Regions from separate parts of the Sodalis sp. RH20 genome, predicted to be linked through region 3. Evidence: predicted binding sites of a transcription regulator. Region 3 holds the regulator's gene; each other region holds the start of a gene.
What was found. The regulator CRP, encoded in region 3, controls carbon source genes, mostly activating them, when cyclic AMP is high. The targets are predictions, from matches to a motif close to ATGTGANNNNNNTCACAT.
Positions count from the first base shown of each region.

Region 1: ACL2XM_RS16650 (CdaR family transcriptional regulator) is a predicted target of CRP. The motif match lies at 1,709-1,726, and genes of this name have one in related genera.
Region 2: rbsD (D-ribose pyranase) is a predicted target of CRP. The motif match lies at 2,077-2,094, and genes of this name have one in related genera.

Region 1 covers NZ_CP178733.1:3,601,043-3,605,718, reverse strand. Annotated here, with positions in the region: gene dgt (dGTPase) at 1-38, shown strand, start outside; gene degP (serine endoprotease DegP) at 196-1,641, shown strand; gene ACL2XM_RS16650 (CdaR family transcriptional regulator) at 1,825-2,982, shown strand; gene ACL2XM_RS16645 (enolase C-terminal domain-like protein) at 3,052-4,398, opposite strand; gene ACL2XM_RS16640 (MFS transporter) at 4,441-4,676, opposite strand, start outside.
Region 2 covers NZ_CP178733.1:4,582,223-4,586,898, reverse strand. Annotated here, with positions in the region: gene ACL2XM_RS20900 (hypothetical protein) at 1-1,978, shown strand, start outside; gene rbsD (D-ribose pyranase) at 2,176-2,595, shown strand; gene rbsA (ribose ABC transporter ATP-binding protein RbsA) at 2,603-4,114, shown strand; gene rbsC (ribose ABC transporter permease) at 4,114-4,676, shown strand, end outside.
Region 3 covers NZ_CP178733.1:5,378,069-5,382,744, reverse strand. Annotated here, with positions in the region: gene ACL2XM_RS24450 (phosphoribulokinase) at 1-77, shown strand, start outside; gene ACL2XM_RS24445 (OsmC family protein) at 710-1,132, opposite strand; gene ACL2XM_RS24440 (hypothetical protein) at 1,092-1,280, shown strand; gene crp (cAMP-activated global transcriptional regulator CRP) at 1,448-2,080, shown strand; gene ACL2XM_RS24430 (YccS/YhfK family putative transporter) at 2,134-4,206, shown strand; gene argD (bifunctional acetylornithine/succinyldiaminopimelate transaminase) at 4,223-4,676, opposite strand, start outside.

The DNA of each region.
Region 1 (4,676 bases), 1.8 Mb from region 3:
CCTGGGATGAATACCGCCGCTTAATGGCCGCGGAGTAAGTCAGGGTTAGCGCAGTATTTGTAAATACGCCCAATACTTTTTTACCATTATGGTTTTTTTGCTACTGAACTTCGGGTTATTTGATTAATCTCACAGATACGACCACAGCAATGGGTCCGCATCATTACCTGATACTTACAGTTGAGACAATGTTAAATGAAAAAAACTTCTTTGGTCCTGAGTGCGCTGGCATTGTGTCTGGGTGTGGCGCTGGCGCCTGTTTCATTGTATGCGGCGGAAACCGCCTCGACCAATCAGCAGCTCCCAAGCCTGGCGCCGATGCTGGAAAAAGTCATGCCATCGGTGGTCAGCATCAGCGTCGAAGGCAGCACCGCCGTCAGTTCGGCGCGCGTGCCCGAGCAGTTCCAGCAGTTCTTTGGCCAGGATTCCCCGCTGTGCCAGGAAGGGTCGCCTTTCCAGGCGTCGCCCCTGTGCCAGGGCGGCGATGAGGACGGCGGCGGCGACGGCGAGGGCAATACCCCGCCGGCCAAGGAAAAATTCATGGCGCTGGGCGCGGGTGTGATTATCGATGCCCAGAAAGGCTACGTGGTGACCAACAATCATGTGGTCAACGACGCCACTAAAATCCAGGTGCAGCTGTATGACGGCCGCCGATTCGACGCCAAGATCATCGGCCGCGATCCCCGTTCCGATCTGGCGCTGGTGCAGCTGATCGACTTTAAAAACCTCACCGCCATCAAGATGGCCGATTCGGACCAGCTGCGGGTCGGCGATTATACCGTGGCCATCGGCAACCCTTACGGCCTGGGGGAAACCGCCACCTCGGGTATTGTGTCCGCGCTGGGGCGCAGCGGGCTGAATATTGAAAACTATGAAAACTTTATCCAGACCGATGCCGCCATCAACCGGGGCAACTCGGGCGGGGCGCTGGTTAACCTCAACGGTGAGCTTATCGGCATCAATACCGCCATACTGGCGCCGGACGGCGGCAATATCGGTATCGGCTTCGCCATTCCCAGCAACATGGTGAAAAACCTGACGGCGCAGCTGGTGGCCTATGGCCAGGTCAGGCGCGGCGAAATCGGCATTCTCGGCACCGAGCTCAATCCGGAGCTGGCCAAGGCGATGAAAGTCGACGCCCAGCGCGGCGCGTTTGTCAGCCAGGTGATGCCTAAATCCGCCGCCGAAAAGGCCGGGGTGAAAGCCGGCGATGTCATCGTCACCATGAACGGCCGGCCCATCAACAGCTTTGCCGCGTTCCGGGCGGATGTCAGCTCGCAGCCGGTCGGCACCAAGGTCCAGCTCGGCCTGCTGCGCGACGGCAAGCCGGTAACCGTCGATGTGATCCTGGAGCAGAGCACCCAGCCGCAGCTTGATTCGGGCAATGTCTTTACCGGCATCGAAGGCGCGGAATTGAGCAACATGGATACCGGCGATCAGCAGGGCGTCAAGGTGGACAATGTCAAGGCGGGCAGCACCGCGGCGAAAGTCGGCCTGAAGAAGGGCGATATCATCCTGGGCGTCAACCAGCAGCCGGTGCAGAATATTGGCGAACTGCGTAAAATCCTGGATGCCAAGCCGCCGATACTGGCGTTAAACGTCAAACGCGGCGATACCACGCTTTACCTGCTGGCGCAGTAATTCCCCGCGTCCGGCTCTCGCCACCAAGACGGCGTCATCACGACGCCGTCTTTTTTTGCCCGAAAGAATGTGATATCCCGCACAAAATAAGCGAGCAAGATCACGCTTTGTGCTTCTGCACAATGTATGAGCGCCAACACCCGGGTATAATAGGGCAAAGGGCTTAACAGAACCGAGGCGGGGATGGCAACGTATCATCTTGATGCGAAATTGGCGCAAGAAATTGTGGCAAGAACGATGCAGATTATCGACAGCAATATCAACGTGATGGATGCGCGCGGCCGCATTATCGGCAGCGGCGATGAAGAGCGGGTCGGTGAACTGCACGAAGGCGCGTTATTGGCCCTGTCGCAGGCCCGGGTCGTGGATATCGACGACGGCGTGGCCCGGCATTTGCACGGGGTACGGCCCGGTATCAACCTCCCGCTGAAAATCGACGGCAATATCGTCGGCGTTATCGGCCTGACCGGCAATCCCAGTCAACTGCGGCAGTATGGCGAGCTGGTCTGCATGACGGCGGAAATGATGCTGGAGCAGGCGCGCTTGCTGCATATGCTGGCGCAGGACAGCCGGCTGCGCGAGGAACTGGTGCTGAATTTAATCCGCGCCGAGGAAGTCACGCCGGCGCTGATCGAATGGGCCCAGCGGCTGGGAATTGATATCAACCAGCCCAGGGTGGCGGCGGTGGTGGAGGTGGACAGCGGGCAGTTCGGCGTCGACAGCGCCATGGCGGAGCTGCAGCAGTTGCAAACGCTGCTCACCACGCCGGAGCGCGATAATTTGATCGCCATCGTATCGCTGACGGAAATGGTGGTGCTGAAACCCGCGCTGAACAGCCACGGGCGCTGGGATGCCGAAGAGCATCGCCGGCGGGTGGATACGCTGTTTTCGCGCATGACCGAAAGCAGCCGCCTGCGGGTACGTATCGCCCTGGGCAATTTTTTCCCCGGCGCCGGCGGTATTGCGCGCTCCTGGCGTACCGCGCGCACCACCATGTCGGTGGGCAAGCAGCGGCTGCCCGAGCAGCGCCGTTATTTTTATCCCGATCTGATGCTGCCGGTACTGCTCGACAGCCTGCGCGGCGGCTGGCAGGCCAGCGAGCTGGTGCGCCCGCTGGCAAAACTCAAGGCCATGGATAACAACGGCCTGCTGCGCCGCACGCTGATTGCCTGGTTTCGCCATAACGTTCAGCCCACGCCTACCTCCAAGGCGCTGTTTATCCACCGCAACACCCTGGAGTACCGCCTCAACCGCATTTCGGAAATGACCGGCCTGGATCTGGCCAATTTTGACGATCGGCTGCTGCTCTACGTGGCGCTGCAGCTGGATGACGAAGCCTGATCCCATCGTCCGCGGCCCACCCCATGTTGCCGGCAAACTCAGGGTACGGCCGGCCGTACCCTTGATGTGTTAACGCAGCATCGCCGGCCGTTTCCGGTCAAAGGTCCAGCCGGGAATCAGATACTGCATCGCCTGCGCGTCATTGCGCGCGCCGGACGGCATGCGCTTGTAAAGCTCATGCTGCCGTTCGATTTGCGCCATATCGATTTCCACGCCGAGCCCCGGTTTCCCGTTGAGTGTGATCGCGCCGTCGACGATTTGCAGCGGTTCTTTGGTCAGATGCTCGCCTTCCTGCCAAATCCAGTGGGTATCCAGCGCGGTGGGCTTACCGGGCGCGGCCGCGCCGACATGGATAAACATCGCCAGCGAAATATCAAAATGGTTATTGGAATGACAGCCCCAGGTCAGGCCCCATTCATCGCACAGCTGCGCCACGCGTATCGCGCCCTGCAGGGTCCAGAAATGCGGGTCGGCCAGCGGAATGTCGATGGCGTTAAGCTGTACCGCGTGGTTTAGCTCGCGCCAGTTGGTGGCAATCATATTGGTCGCCACCGGCAGCCCGGTGGCCCGTTTGAATTCCGCCATCACCTCGCGCCCGGAAAAGCCCTGCTCGGCGCCGCAGGGGTCCTCGGCATAGGCCAGCACGCCGCGCATATCCTGGCACAAATCGATGGCTTCCCTAAGCGACCAGGCGCCGTTGGGGTCGATGGTAATACGCGCGTCCGGAAACCGCCTGGCCAGCGCCGTCACGGTCTCTATTTCGCTGGCGCCGGCCAGCACGCCGCCCTTGAGTTTGAAATCCTTGAAGCCATAACGATCCTGCGCGGCTTCCGCCTGGCGCACCAGGGCGTCGGTGGTCATGGCCGTCTCGCGGCGCAGCCGGTACCAGTCATGGGACGGCCGGCTGGGCCCGGCCTGATAGGGCAGGTCGGTCAGGCTCCTGTCGCCGACATAAAACAAATACCCCAGCACAGGCACGCTGTCGCGCTGCTTACCAGGACCGAGCAGCTCCGCCACCGGCACGCCGAGATGTTGGCCCATTAGATCCAGCAGCGCGGCCTCGAGAGCGGCCACCGCGTTTACCCGCAGTTCAAAGGTCCAGGCGCCCTGGGCGAAAGAATCAAAATCGTTGCTGACATGCCCCTGGTGCACGTCGTGCACGATGCGGTTAAGCGTCGCCAGCGGCTGGCCCACCACCCGTTGCCGGGCGGCCAGCAGCGTGTTTAAAATCACCTCGCCGCCCGGGGCCTCGCCGACGCCGGTATGCCCGGCATTGTCGGTAAGGATGACAATATTGCGGGTAAAATAAGCGCCGTGGGCGCCGCCGATATTCATCAGCATGCTGTCATGGCCCGCGACCGGGATAACCTGCATGGCGGTCACCGTCGGCGCACCGTTAAAATCGCTGTGATCCATTCCCTACTCCTGCGGTTGCAAACTGCTATGTCAAAAAAAACCTTACGCCGTCAGCGGCTTAAGCACCAGGCGTTGAATCTTGCCCACGATAAACAGATAACTCAAAATCACCACCAGGCCGTTGGCGGCGACATAAATCAGGGCGCCGTCAAAGGATCCGGTTTTATTCAGGATATAACCGATGACAATCGGCGTGGTGATGGCGCCGATTTGCGTCACCAAGTTCAGTACGCCGCCGCTCAGGCCGACGATTTCTTTCGGCGCGGTGTCCGCGTTGA
Region 2 (4,676 bases), 800 kb from region 3:
GAACGAATTTTCGGCTGAGGAAATGGCCAATCTGCTGTTCAATACCGAGGTTGGCATTACCGACCGCAGGGCTTTTTCAAATCCACTGTTACATCACAAACCACGGGAATTGCAAAAGGCTAATGCCTTTGATCCAGACGGGGTATTTGTTCACGAAAAATATCCGACCGGTATCAATACTGTCAAACATCTTGCCGTTGACCTGGATGGCGCCATCCAGCGTGTTCGGCAAACAGAAGCGGGTGAATACATTATTCCAACTGGGCAGCAGGGTAATAACGCTAAAACTGGCCGGAAAGTTTTTTATGACGCGATAAATGATAAGATCCATATCGACGGAGATGTGCCTGAAGGGCAGGGAGTTGATTATACAGTACAAAACGGTAAGAAATTTATTAAATTATATGGCGAGAATTATGAACTTAAGTATAGCGCGGGGAAAAGAACGCACGAAGTGAAATTGCGGAACCATGACGGAACGGAATCCCGGATTCCGGTATATCATGAAAAAATCAGCCATTCTTGGCATCTTGGCACACACAATAACAAACCTGCCTTCACGTTTAGACAAGAGAAAAGAATTAAGTCGTTCAAGGTGAGGTTTGACGGCGCCTATGAATATATTCAGGTTGATAACCTTAATCCCAAACACTATGGTGCCGGTAAAATTATTGAAGTCAGGTCAAAAGACACAATGGCTATGGGTGATAATGTCATAATGAGGGTGGTTGAGCTGAAGGGAGAATTAGTGCCTGTGCGCGCGGCGGTAGTGCCCAAAAGAGGCCTTAAATATGAAATTTTTAATCGGGCTATGCCTGGCCGGCGCGGCCATCCCGTCGAGTTTGACGGTCGCCGCTGGTTGTTTGAAGCGCCGACGTCAATCCATGTCGCCAAAACGCTGCGACGCGCCATTGCCAAGGATATTGTCGGGGAGAGCGTCAACGCGTTCGATTTGTCCACGCCTGATAAGCTTGGCCTGCGCTGGGATATAAATAATAATTCATATCTGAAAATTAAAAATAAATATTTTAAAGTGAAAAGATATCCGCAAACCGCATACAAGTTTTTTCTGATGAATAATCATCGAAAAATCAACCTTCGCTTCAAGAAAAATAAATTTCATGTCGAAAATTTTAGGGAAAGGATTAACGATCTCCTTAAGATTGGCATGAGCGGCCGGGGGGGACTCAGGCCGCGTAAGCATGCTGTGGATATTCTCAAGGACCTGGATGGGTTCGACCTTGAACAGGCCAAAACACTGCTGTCTCAATACCATTTCCCCCAGGAGGGACTGTTTAACGAATATTCGTTTGCCTTGCATATTGAACAGTTTAGTGAAATTCCTCCCTGGGCAAAACGGTTTAAAATTGATGAAAGCGCCGTCAATGTGGCGCCGGCGCAAGGGCGGAAAGTGCCTGTGTTTGATCCCGATGACGAATCCGTTAACCTTGAACTCCTGCTCGGTACGCAGATTGGTGAAGGTGATTACGGTATCGTTTTCCAGGATGGCCAGGATCCCAATTGGTATATCAAGATGATGCGCCCACATCCGGATGGCGACGCCGATATAGATATTGAAATGTTGGCGGAAAAGGAGGCTGAAAGCTTTCGTTTATATTATGGCCCGGAATCGGCAAAGGTATTTGCTGATAATGATGGTAATTTTTATAACAGAATGTACAAAATTCCCGGCATAACGTTAGATTCACTTCCCGAGGGCTCCCTGCCGCACGATGCAGTTGAACGCTTTGTCGATATGCTGGAAAAACTAAATAATGTCAATATGATACACGCTGATCTCCATGGGGCGAATATGTTGTGGGATGCAGAAAGTGAAATGTTTTTCCCCATTGATATCATTGATATTAAAAAAGATTTTTTTCGCAGCGGCAACGACTATAAACACAGTCTAAACATGCGTGGCGAAGAAAGATGGGACGATGTGATTTATGAGATCAAACAAAAGATGGCGCCCTGAGGCCATGGCAAGGATGCGGCCGCTCTTTATCCGGCGATAATGAACAACGCGCCGGTGGTCACGCCAGCCGCCGCCGTGCCGCCTGGTCCAGCGAAACGTTTCGATGGCGATCACATTTTTGATGTTTCCCGCTTGTGGCTTGGCCCGTTTGTGATTATTTTCAGCCCAGCGAAACGTTTCGCTGGGAGGATCTGCCAATGAAAAAAGGATTACTGCTCAACGCCGAGGTTTCCGCGTTGATTTCCCGCTTGGGGCATACCGATGAAATCGTCATTGCCGATGCCGGGTTGCCCATACCCGCGACAGCCGCCAGGATCGATCTGGCGTTGACCCAGGGCGTGCCGGGCTTTTTACAGGTGTTCGACGTCGTGGCCAGTGAGATGCAGGTGGAAAGGGCGATAATCGCCAGCGAAATGGCCGCCCATAATCCCGCGCTGCACCAGGCGTTGCTGGCCGGGCTGTCCCAGCTGGAGCAAGCGCAGGGCAATACCATCGTCATCGACTATATCAGCCATCAGGCATTCAAAGCGCAGACCGCCCACAGCCGGGCCGTTATTCGCAGCGGGGAGTGCTCGCCCTTCGCCAACGTTATCCTCTGCTCCGGCGTCACCTTCTGAGGCATTTATGCAACCCTTACTGCAACTGAGCGGGATAGACAAGTCGTTTCCGGGCGTCAAAGCGCTTTCCGGCGCGGCGCTGACCGTGTATCCCGGCCGCGTGATGGCGCTGGTGGGGGAGAACGGCGCCGGTAAATCCACCATGATGAAGGTGTTGACCGGGATTTACAGCAAGGATGCCGGTACGCTCATATTTATGGGAAAGGAAGTTGCCTTCAGCGGCCCCAAGGCGTCGCAGGAGGCCGGTATCGGTATCATCCATCAGGAACTTAACCTGATCCCTGAACTGACGATCGCCGAAAATATCTTCCTGGGGCGCGAATTCCTTAACCGTATCGGCGGCATCGACTGGAAGCGGATGTATCGCGAAGCGGACCGACTCCTGGGCCGCCTGAACCTGGGCTATAGCAGCCACCGGTTGGTGGGGGAATTATCGATTGGCGATCAGCAGATGGTGGAAATCGCCAAGGTAATCAGCTTTAAGTCGCAGGTGATCATCATGGACGAGCCCACCGATGCGTTAACCGATACGGAAACGGCATCGCTGTTCAGTGTGATAAACGAACTGAAGCAGCAGGGGTGCGGCATTGTCTATATCTCCCATCGGCTAAAGGAAATTTTCGAGATCTGCGACGATGTCACGGTGATGCGCGACGGGCAGTTTATTGCCGAACGGCCGGTAAACGAGCTGCAGGAAGACAGGCTGATTGAAATGATGGTGGGCCGCCGCCTGGAGGAACAGTATCCGCGCGTCACACAGCGTCCGGGCGAGGAGCGCCTGCTGGTCAGCCACCTGTCGGGCCCCGGGGTGCATGACGTCAGTTTCTCCCTACGCCAGGGGGAAATCCTGGGCTGCGCCGGGCTGATGGGCGCCGGCCGTACCGAACTGATGAAAACCCTCTATGGCGCCGCCAGGCGCACCGGCGGCAGCGTGACGCTCGACGGACGTGCCGTGGTCGCCAGGTCGCCCCAGGACGGGCTTGCCAACGGCATTGTCTATATTTCCGAGGATCGCAAGCGCGACGGACTGGTGCTGGGCATGTCGGTAAAGGAAAACATGACTTTAACCGCCCTGCGCTACTTTAGCCATCAGGCCGGTTGGCTGAAACACGCCGACGAGCGGGTGGCTGTCGGGGATTTTATCCGTTTATTTAATATCAAAACGCCGTCGATGGAGCAGCCTATCGGCCTGCTGTCCGGTGGCAACCAGCAAAAAGTCGCCATTGCGCGCGGCCTGATGACACGCCCTAAGGTGCTGATCCTGGATGAGCCGACCCGGGGCGTCGACGTGGGCGCCAAGAAAGAGATTTACCAGTTGATCAACCAGTTTAAACAGGAAGGGCTCTCCATCATCCTGGTGTCCTCCGAGATGCCGGAGGTCCTTGGCATGAGCGATCGCGTCATGGTGATGCATGAAGGCCGCTTAAGCGGCATATTCCCCATCGAACAGGCCACCCAGGAAGTGCTGATGGCCGCGGCCGTCGGCAAGCTTTATCGTACCCAGCAGGAGAATCAGTAATGAATTCCCGGACTATCCCCGTTAAACGCGGCATCAGCAAAGCCTGGCTGCTGGAGCAAAAATCGTTGATTGCGCTGCTGGTGCTGATCGCCGTGGTTTCTTCAATGAGCGCCAATTTTTTCAGCCTCAACAATCTGTTCAATATTCTCCAGCAGACCTCGGTCAACGCCATCATGGCGGTGGGTATGACGCTGGTGATCCTCACCGCAGGCATTGACTTGTCCGTCGGGTCCCTGCTGGCGCTGACCGGCGCGGTAGCCGCCTCGGTGGTGGGGCTGGAAATGAATGTCATGGTGGCGGTGGGCGCCTCCCTGGCGCTGGGCGCGGCCATCGGCGCCATCACCGGCCTGATTGTGGCGAAGGGCAGGGTACAGGCCTTTATCGCCACCCTGGTCATGATGCTGCTGCTGCGCGGTATCACCATGGTGTATACCAACGGCAGTCCGGTAAACACCGGTTTCAGCGATACGGCCGACGCGTTTGGCTGGTTTGGCATCGGTCGTCCCCTTGGCGTGCCCACGCCGGTATGGATCATGGCCGTGGTGTTTCTTGCCGCCTGGTA
Region 3 (4,676 bases):
GCAAGATGGGGCTGGCGATGGAGCTGATAATGGGGCCGCTGGTACAGCAGTTGCTGGAAGGAAAGGAAATTAAGTAAACTCGAGGCATCGGGCGGGAACACCACGCCCGATTCGGCCCCATCGGCATGCTTTCCCTTGAACACGCCAGGATTCGCTGCGGTGTTGGCGGGCCTAGCATACCCTGGGGCGCTCGGTCGGGCGGGAACACCACGCCCGATTCGACCCCATCGGCATGCTCTCCCTTAAACACGCCAGGATTCGCTGCGGTGTTGGCGGGCCTAGCATACCGTGGGGCGCTCGGTCGGGCGGGAACACCACGCCCGATTCGACCCCATCGGCATGCTCTCCCTGGAACACGCCAGGATTCGCTGCGGTGTTGGCGGGCCTAGCATACCGTGGGGCGCTCGGTCGGGCGGGAACACCACGCCCGATTCGACCCCATCGGCATGCTCTCCCTTGAACACGCCGGGTTTGAGCGCGGTGTTGGCGGGCATACCGTGCCATGGGGCGCTCGGTCGGGCAGAGAAACCATGCCCGATTCGACCCCATTGGCGCGCTCTCCCTTGAACACGCCGGGTTTGAGCGCGGTGTTGGCGGGCATACCGTGCCATGGGGCGCTCGGTCGGGCAGAGAAACCATGCCCGATTCGACCCCATTGGCGCGCTCTCCCTTGAACACGCCGGGTTGGAGTGCGGTGACGGCGGGACGGTTAGGCGGCGGGGGCGTGGTGTTCGTCGCGCACTTCAAAGCTGTGGGTCATATTGACCGACGCGCCGAGCATCAGTGAGACCGAGCAGTATTTTTCCGCCGATAGCGTCACCGCCCGCTCCACCGCCTTGTCGGTCAGCCCGGCGCCGGTGACGATAAAATGCAGGTTGATATGGGTAAACAGGCGCGGCGCCTCGTCGCGGCGCTCGGAGGTGAGTTTGACCTCGCAGTCCCGGACGTCCTGCCGCGCTTTGTGTAAAATCGATACCACATCAATGGCGCTGCAGCCGCCGACCGACATCAATACCATTTCCATTGGGCTGGGCGCTTTTTCGCCCGCGTTCCCATCCATCAAAACCTGGTGGCCCGAGGCGGATTCGCCCATGAAAGACAACCCTTCTACCCATTTGACCCGTGCCTGCATTATGATACTCCTGATGAAAAGCTTTCCAGCAGACTACATTTTTGTTGGAAAACTGGCAATGTTACTGAACATACTTCATGCTGAAGCAAGACAACAGAAGACACTGCTTCAAACCTATGCTAAAAACAAGGCTGGATCGGCCTCATGATAATGAAAGGGCAAGAGATCGATCGGAACATCACATTACCAGACCCTAATAAGTTCCCTTACGTCGCTCCGTTTAAACGCGGAGTCAGAGTGAATAATACAAGCGCCGTAACAGGGAATACGATGTCCCGAACCTGGGATAGCGATGACAAAAGAGGATAACAGCGAATGGTTCTCGGCAAACCGCAAACAGACCCGACTCTCGAATGGTTCCTGTCTCATTGCCATATTCATAAGTATCCATCGAAGAGTACACTTATACATCAGGGTGAAAAGGCTGAAACGCTTTACTACATCGTTAAGGGCGCCGTGGCGGTGCTGATTAAGGATGAAGAAGGCAAAGAGATGATTCTCTCCTATCTTAACCAGGGAGATTTCATCGGTGAGCTCGGCCTATTCGAGGAAGGTCAGGAACGCAGTGCCTGGGTACGGGCGAAAACCGCCTGTGAAGTCGCCGAGATTTCGTATAAAAAATTCCGGCAGCTGATTCAGGTGAATCCGGATATCCTGATGCGCCTGTCGGCGCAAATGGCCAGTCGTTTACAGGTAACGTCGGAAAAAGTCGGCAACCTGGCATTCCTGGACGTTACCGGACGCATAGCGCAAACCCTGTTGAACCTGGCGAAACAACCCGACGCCATGACCCACCCCGACGGCATGCAGATAAAAATCACCCGTCAGGAAATCGGCCAGATTGTCGGCTGTTCCCGCGAGACGGTAGGACGTATTCTTAAAATGCTCGAAGATCAAAATCTTATATCCGCGCACGGTAAAACCATTGTTGTTTACGGCACGCGCTGATAGCCCCGTTATACAGGCGTGGTGCTTCGTACCACGCTTTTTTTGCTGACAGTATGTGGCGCCGGTTAATCTACCACCCTGAAGTAAACTATGCCCTGCGGCAAACCATCGTGCTATGCCTGCCGGTGGCCGCCGGCCTGTTATTCGGCAGCTTGCAAAACGGCCTGCTGTTTTCGTTGGTCCCTGCCTGCTGCAATATCGCCGGCCTCGATACCCTGCATAAACGGTTTTTCAAGCGCCTGGCCGTCGGCGGTGCGCTGTTCGCGCTGAGCAGCGTGCTGATCCAGGTGCTGTTGGCCGTGCCGGTGCCGTTGCCCTTGGTGATGCTCGGCCTGGCGCTGCTGTTCGGCGTTACCGGTGAAATCAGCCCGCTGCACGGCCGTTTATTGCCCGCCGCGCTTATCGCCGCCATCTTTACCCTGGGCCTGGCCGGCAATGTGCCGCCCGTCGTGCCGCCGCTGCTGTATATTGCCGGCACCGCCTGGTACGGACTGTTCAACGCCCTGTGGTTCCGGTTGTGGAAGGAGCAGCCGATGCGGGAATCTCTTAGCCTGCTGTATCGGGAGCTGGCGGATTATATCGAGGCGAAATATACCCTGCTGACACAGCATACCGATCCGGAAACCGCCCTGCCGCCGCTGTTTGCCCGCCAGCAGGCGGTGATTGATCTGATTGCCCAGGTATACCAGCAGCTTTATATGCTGTCGGCCAATGATCAGCTGCAGTACAAACGCCTGCTGCGTTCTTTCCAGGTGGCGCTGGATTTGCAGGAGCATATCGCCGTCAGCCTGCACCAGCCGGACGAAGTACAAAAACTGGTGGCGCAAAGCCACGCCGAGGCGGTTATCCGCTATAACGCCCGGTTGATTGCCGCGCGGTTGCGGGTACTGGCGGATGATATTCTCTATCACCGGCAGCCGGGGCGTTTTAACATGGCCACCGCGCTGTCGGCCCTGGAAAAAATTGCCGACCGGCATCCGGATAATCCGGTCGGACAGTTTTGTTATTACCATTTCAGCCGTATCGCCCGGCTGCTGCGTACCCAGCGCCCGCTTTACCGCCGCGACCTGATGGCCGACAACCAGCAGCGGCTGTCGTTTTGGCATGCGCTGGTCAGCTACTGTTCCTTTAAATCCATGGCGCTGCGCAGCGCGGCAAGGCTTGGGATTATGCTGGCCATCGGCAGCAGCCTGGGGCTGGTATTGGATCTCCCCAAACCCTACTGGATTTTAATGACGGTGATGTTTGTCAGCCAGAACGGCTATAACGCCACCCGGGTGCGGATCCAGCATCGGGCCCTGGGCACGTTGGCGGGGTTGGTGATTGCCGCCGGCACGCTGCAATTCAGGCTGAGCGACGGCACGGTATTGCTGTGCATGTTGTTCCTGACGCTGGCGTCTTACCTGGTGTTGCGCAAAAATTACGGCCTGGCGATGATCGGCATGACGGTGACCGCGGTGTATACGTTGCAGCTACTGTCGCTGAACGGCGCGCATTTCCTGGTGCCCAGGCTGGTGGATACGCTGATCGGCTGTATGCTGGCGTTCGGCGGCATGCTGTGGTTATGGCCGCAGTGGCAAAGCGGTATGCTGCGCAAAAACGCCCATCTGGCGCTGGAGCGGGACCAGGACGCGCTGCGACTGCTGCTGCAACCCGCCCCCGAGCCGGCGGCGCTGGCCTACGCGCGCATGAAGGTCAACCAGGCGCACAACGCGCTGTTTACGTCGCTTAGCCAGGCGATGCGGGAACCGGCGTTTAATTCGCGCTATCTGACCGATATGCGTTTATGGGTGACCCATAGCCAGTTCATCGTCGAGCACATCAATGCCATGACCATCCTGGCGCGGGATCACTACATGCTGACGCCGACGCTGGCGCAAAAGTACCTGGCCTCTTGCGAGGTGGCGCTGCAGCGCTGCCAGCAACGGCTGGAATATGACGGCCCAAGCTCAGACAGCCCGGTGATGGATGCCGCCGGCGAAACGCCGGAGCTGCCCGGCACCCTGATGGAACGCCATCTGCGGCGTATTCTGTTCCATCTGGGCGTGATGCATACGATTTCATCGGTAGCCTGGCGCCAGCGGCCGCAGCACGGCAACTGGCTGGCGCGCCGGTTAAGCCATTAGTCTCCCGCCGCGCGCCTTAGGGTTTGGCGGCGATAACCTGCGCCACCGCCTGTTCAAACCGGGCCATGCCCTGTTCGATATCGGCGAACTCCACCACCAGCGACGGCGCGAAACGGATGACGTCCGGACCGGCGTTGAGGATCATCAGGCCCTGCGCGGCGCTGGCGTGCAGGAACTCGCGCGCCCGGCCATGGAACTGCGGCCGCAGTTCGGCGCCCAGCAGCAGGCCCATGCCACGCACATCCGAAAATACCTGATATTTGTCGTCAATCGCCTGGAGCGCGCTGACGAAACGATCGTGCCTTTCGTTAATGCCCGCCAGGACTTCCGGCTGGTTAATCACATCCAGCGCCGCCTCGGATACCGCGCAGGCCAGGGGATTGCCGCCATAGGTGGTGCCATGGGTGCCCACTTTCATCACCGAGGCGATCTCTTCCGTAGTCAGCATGGCGCTGATGGGGAAACCGCCG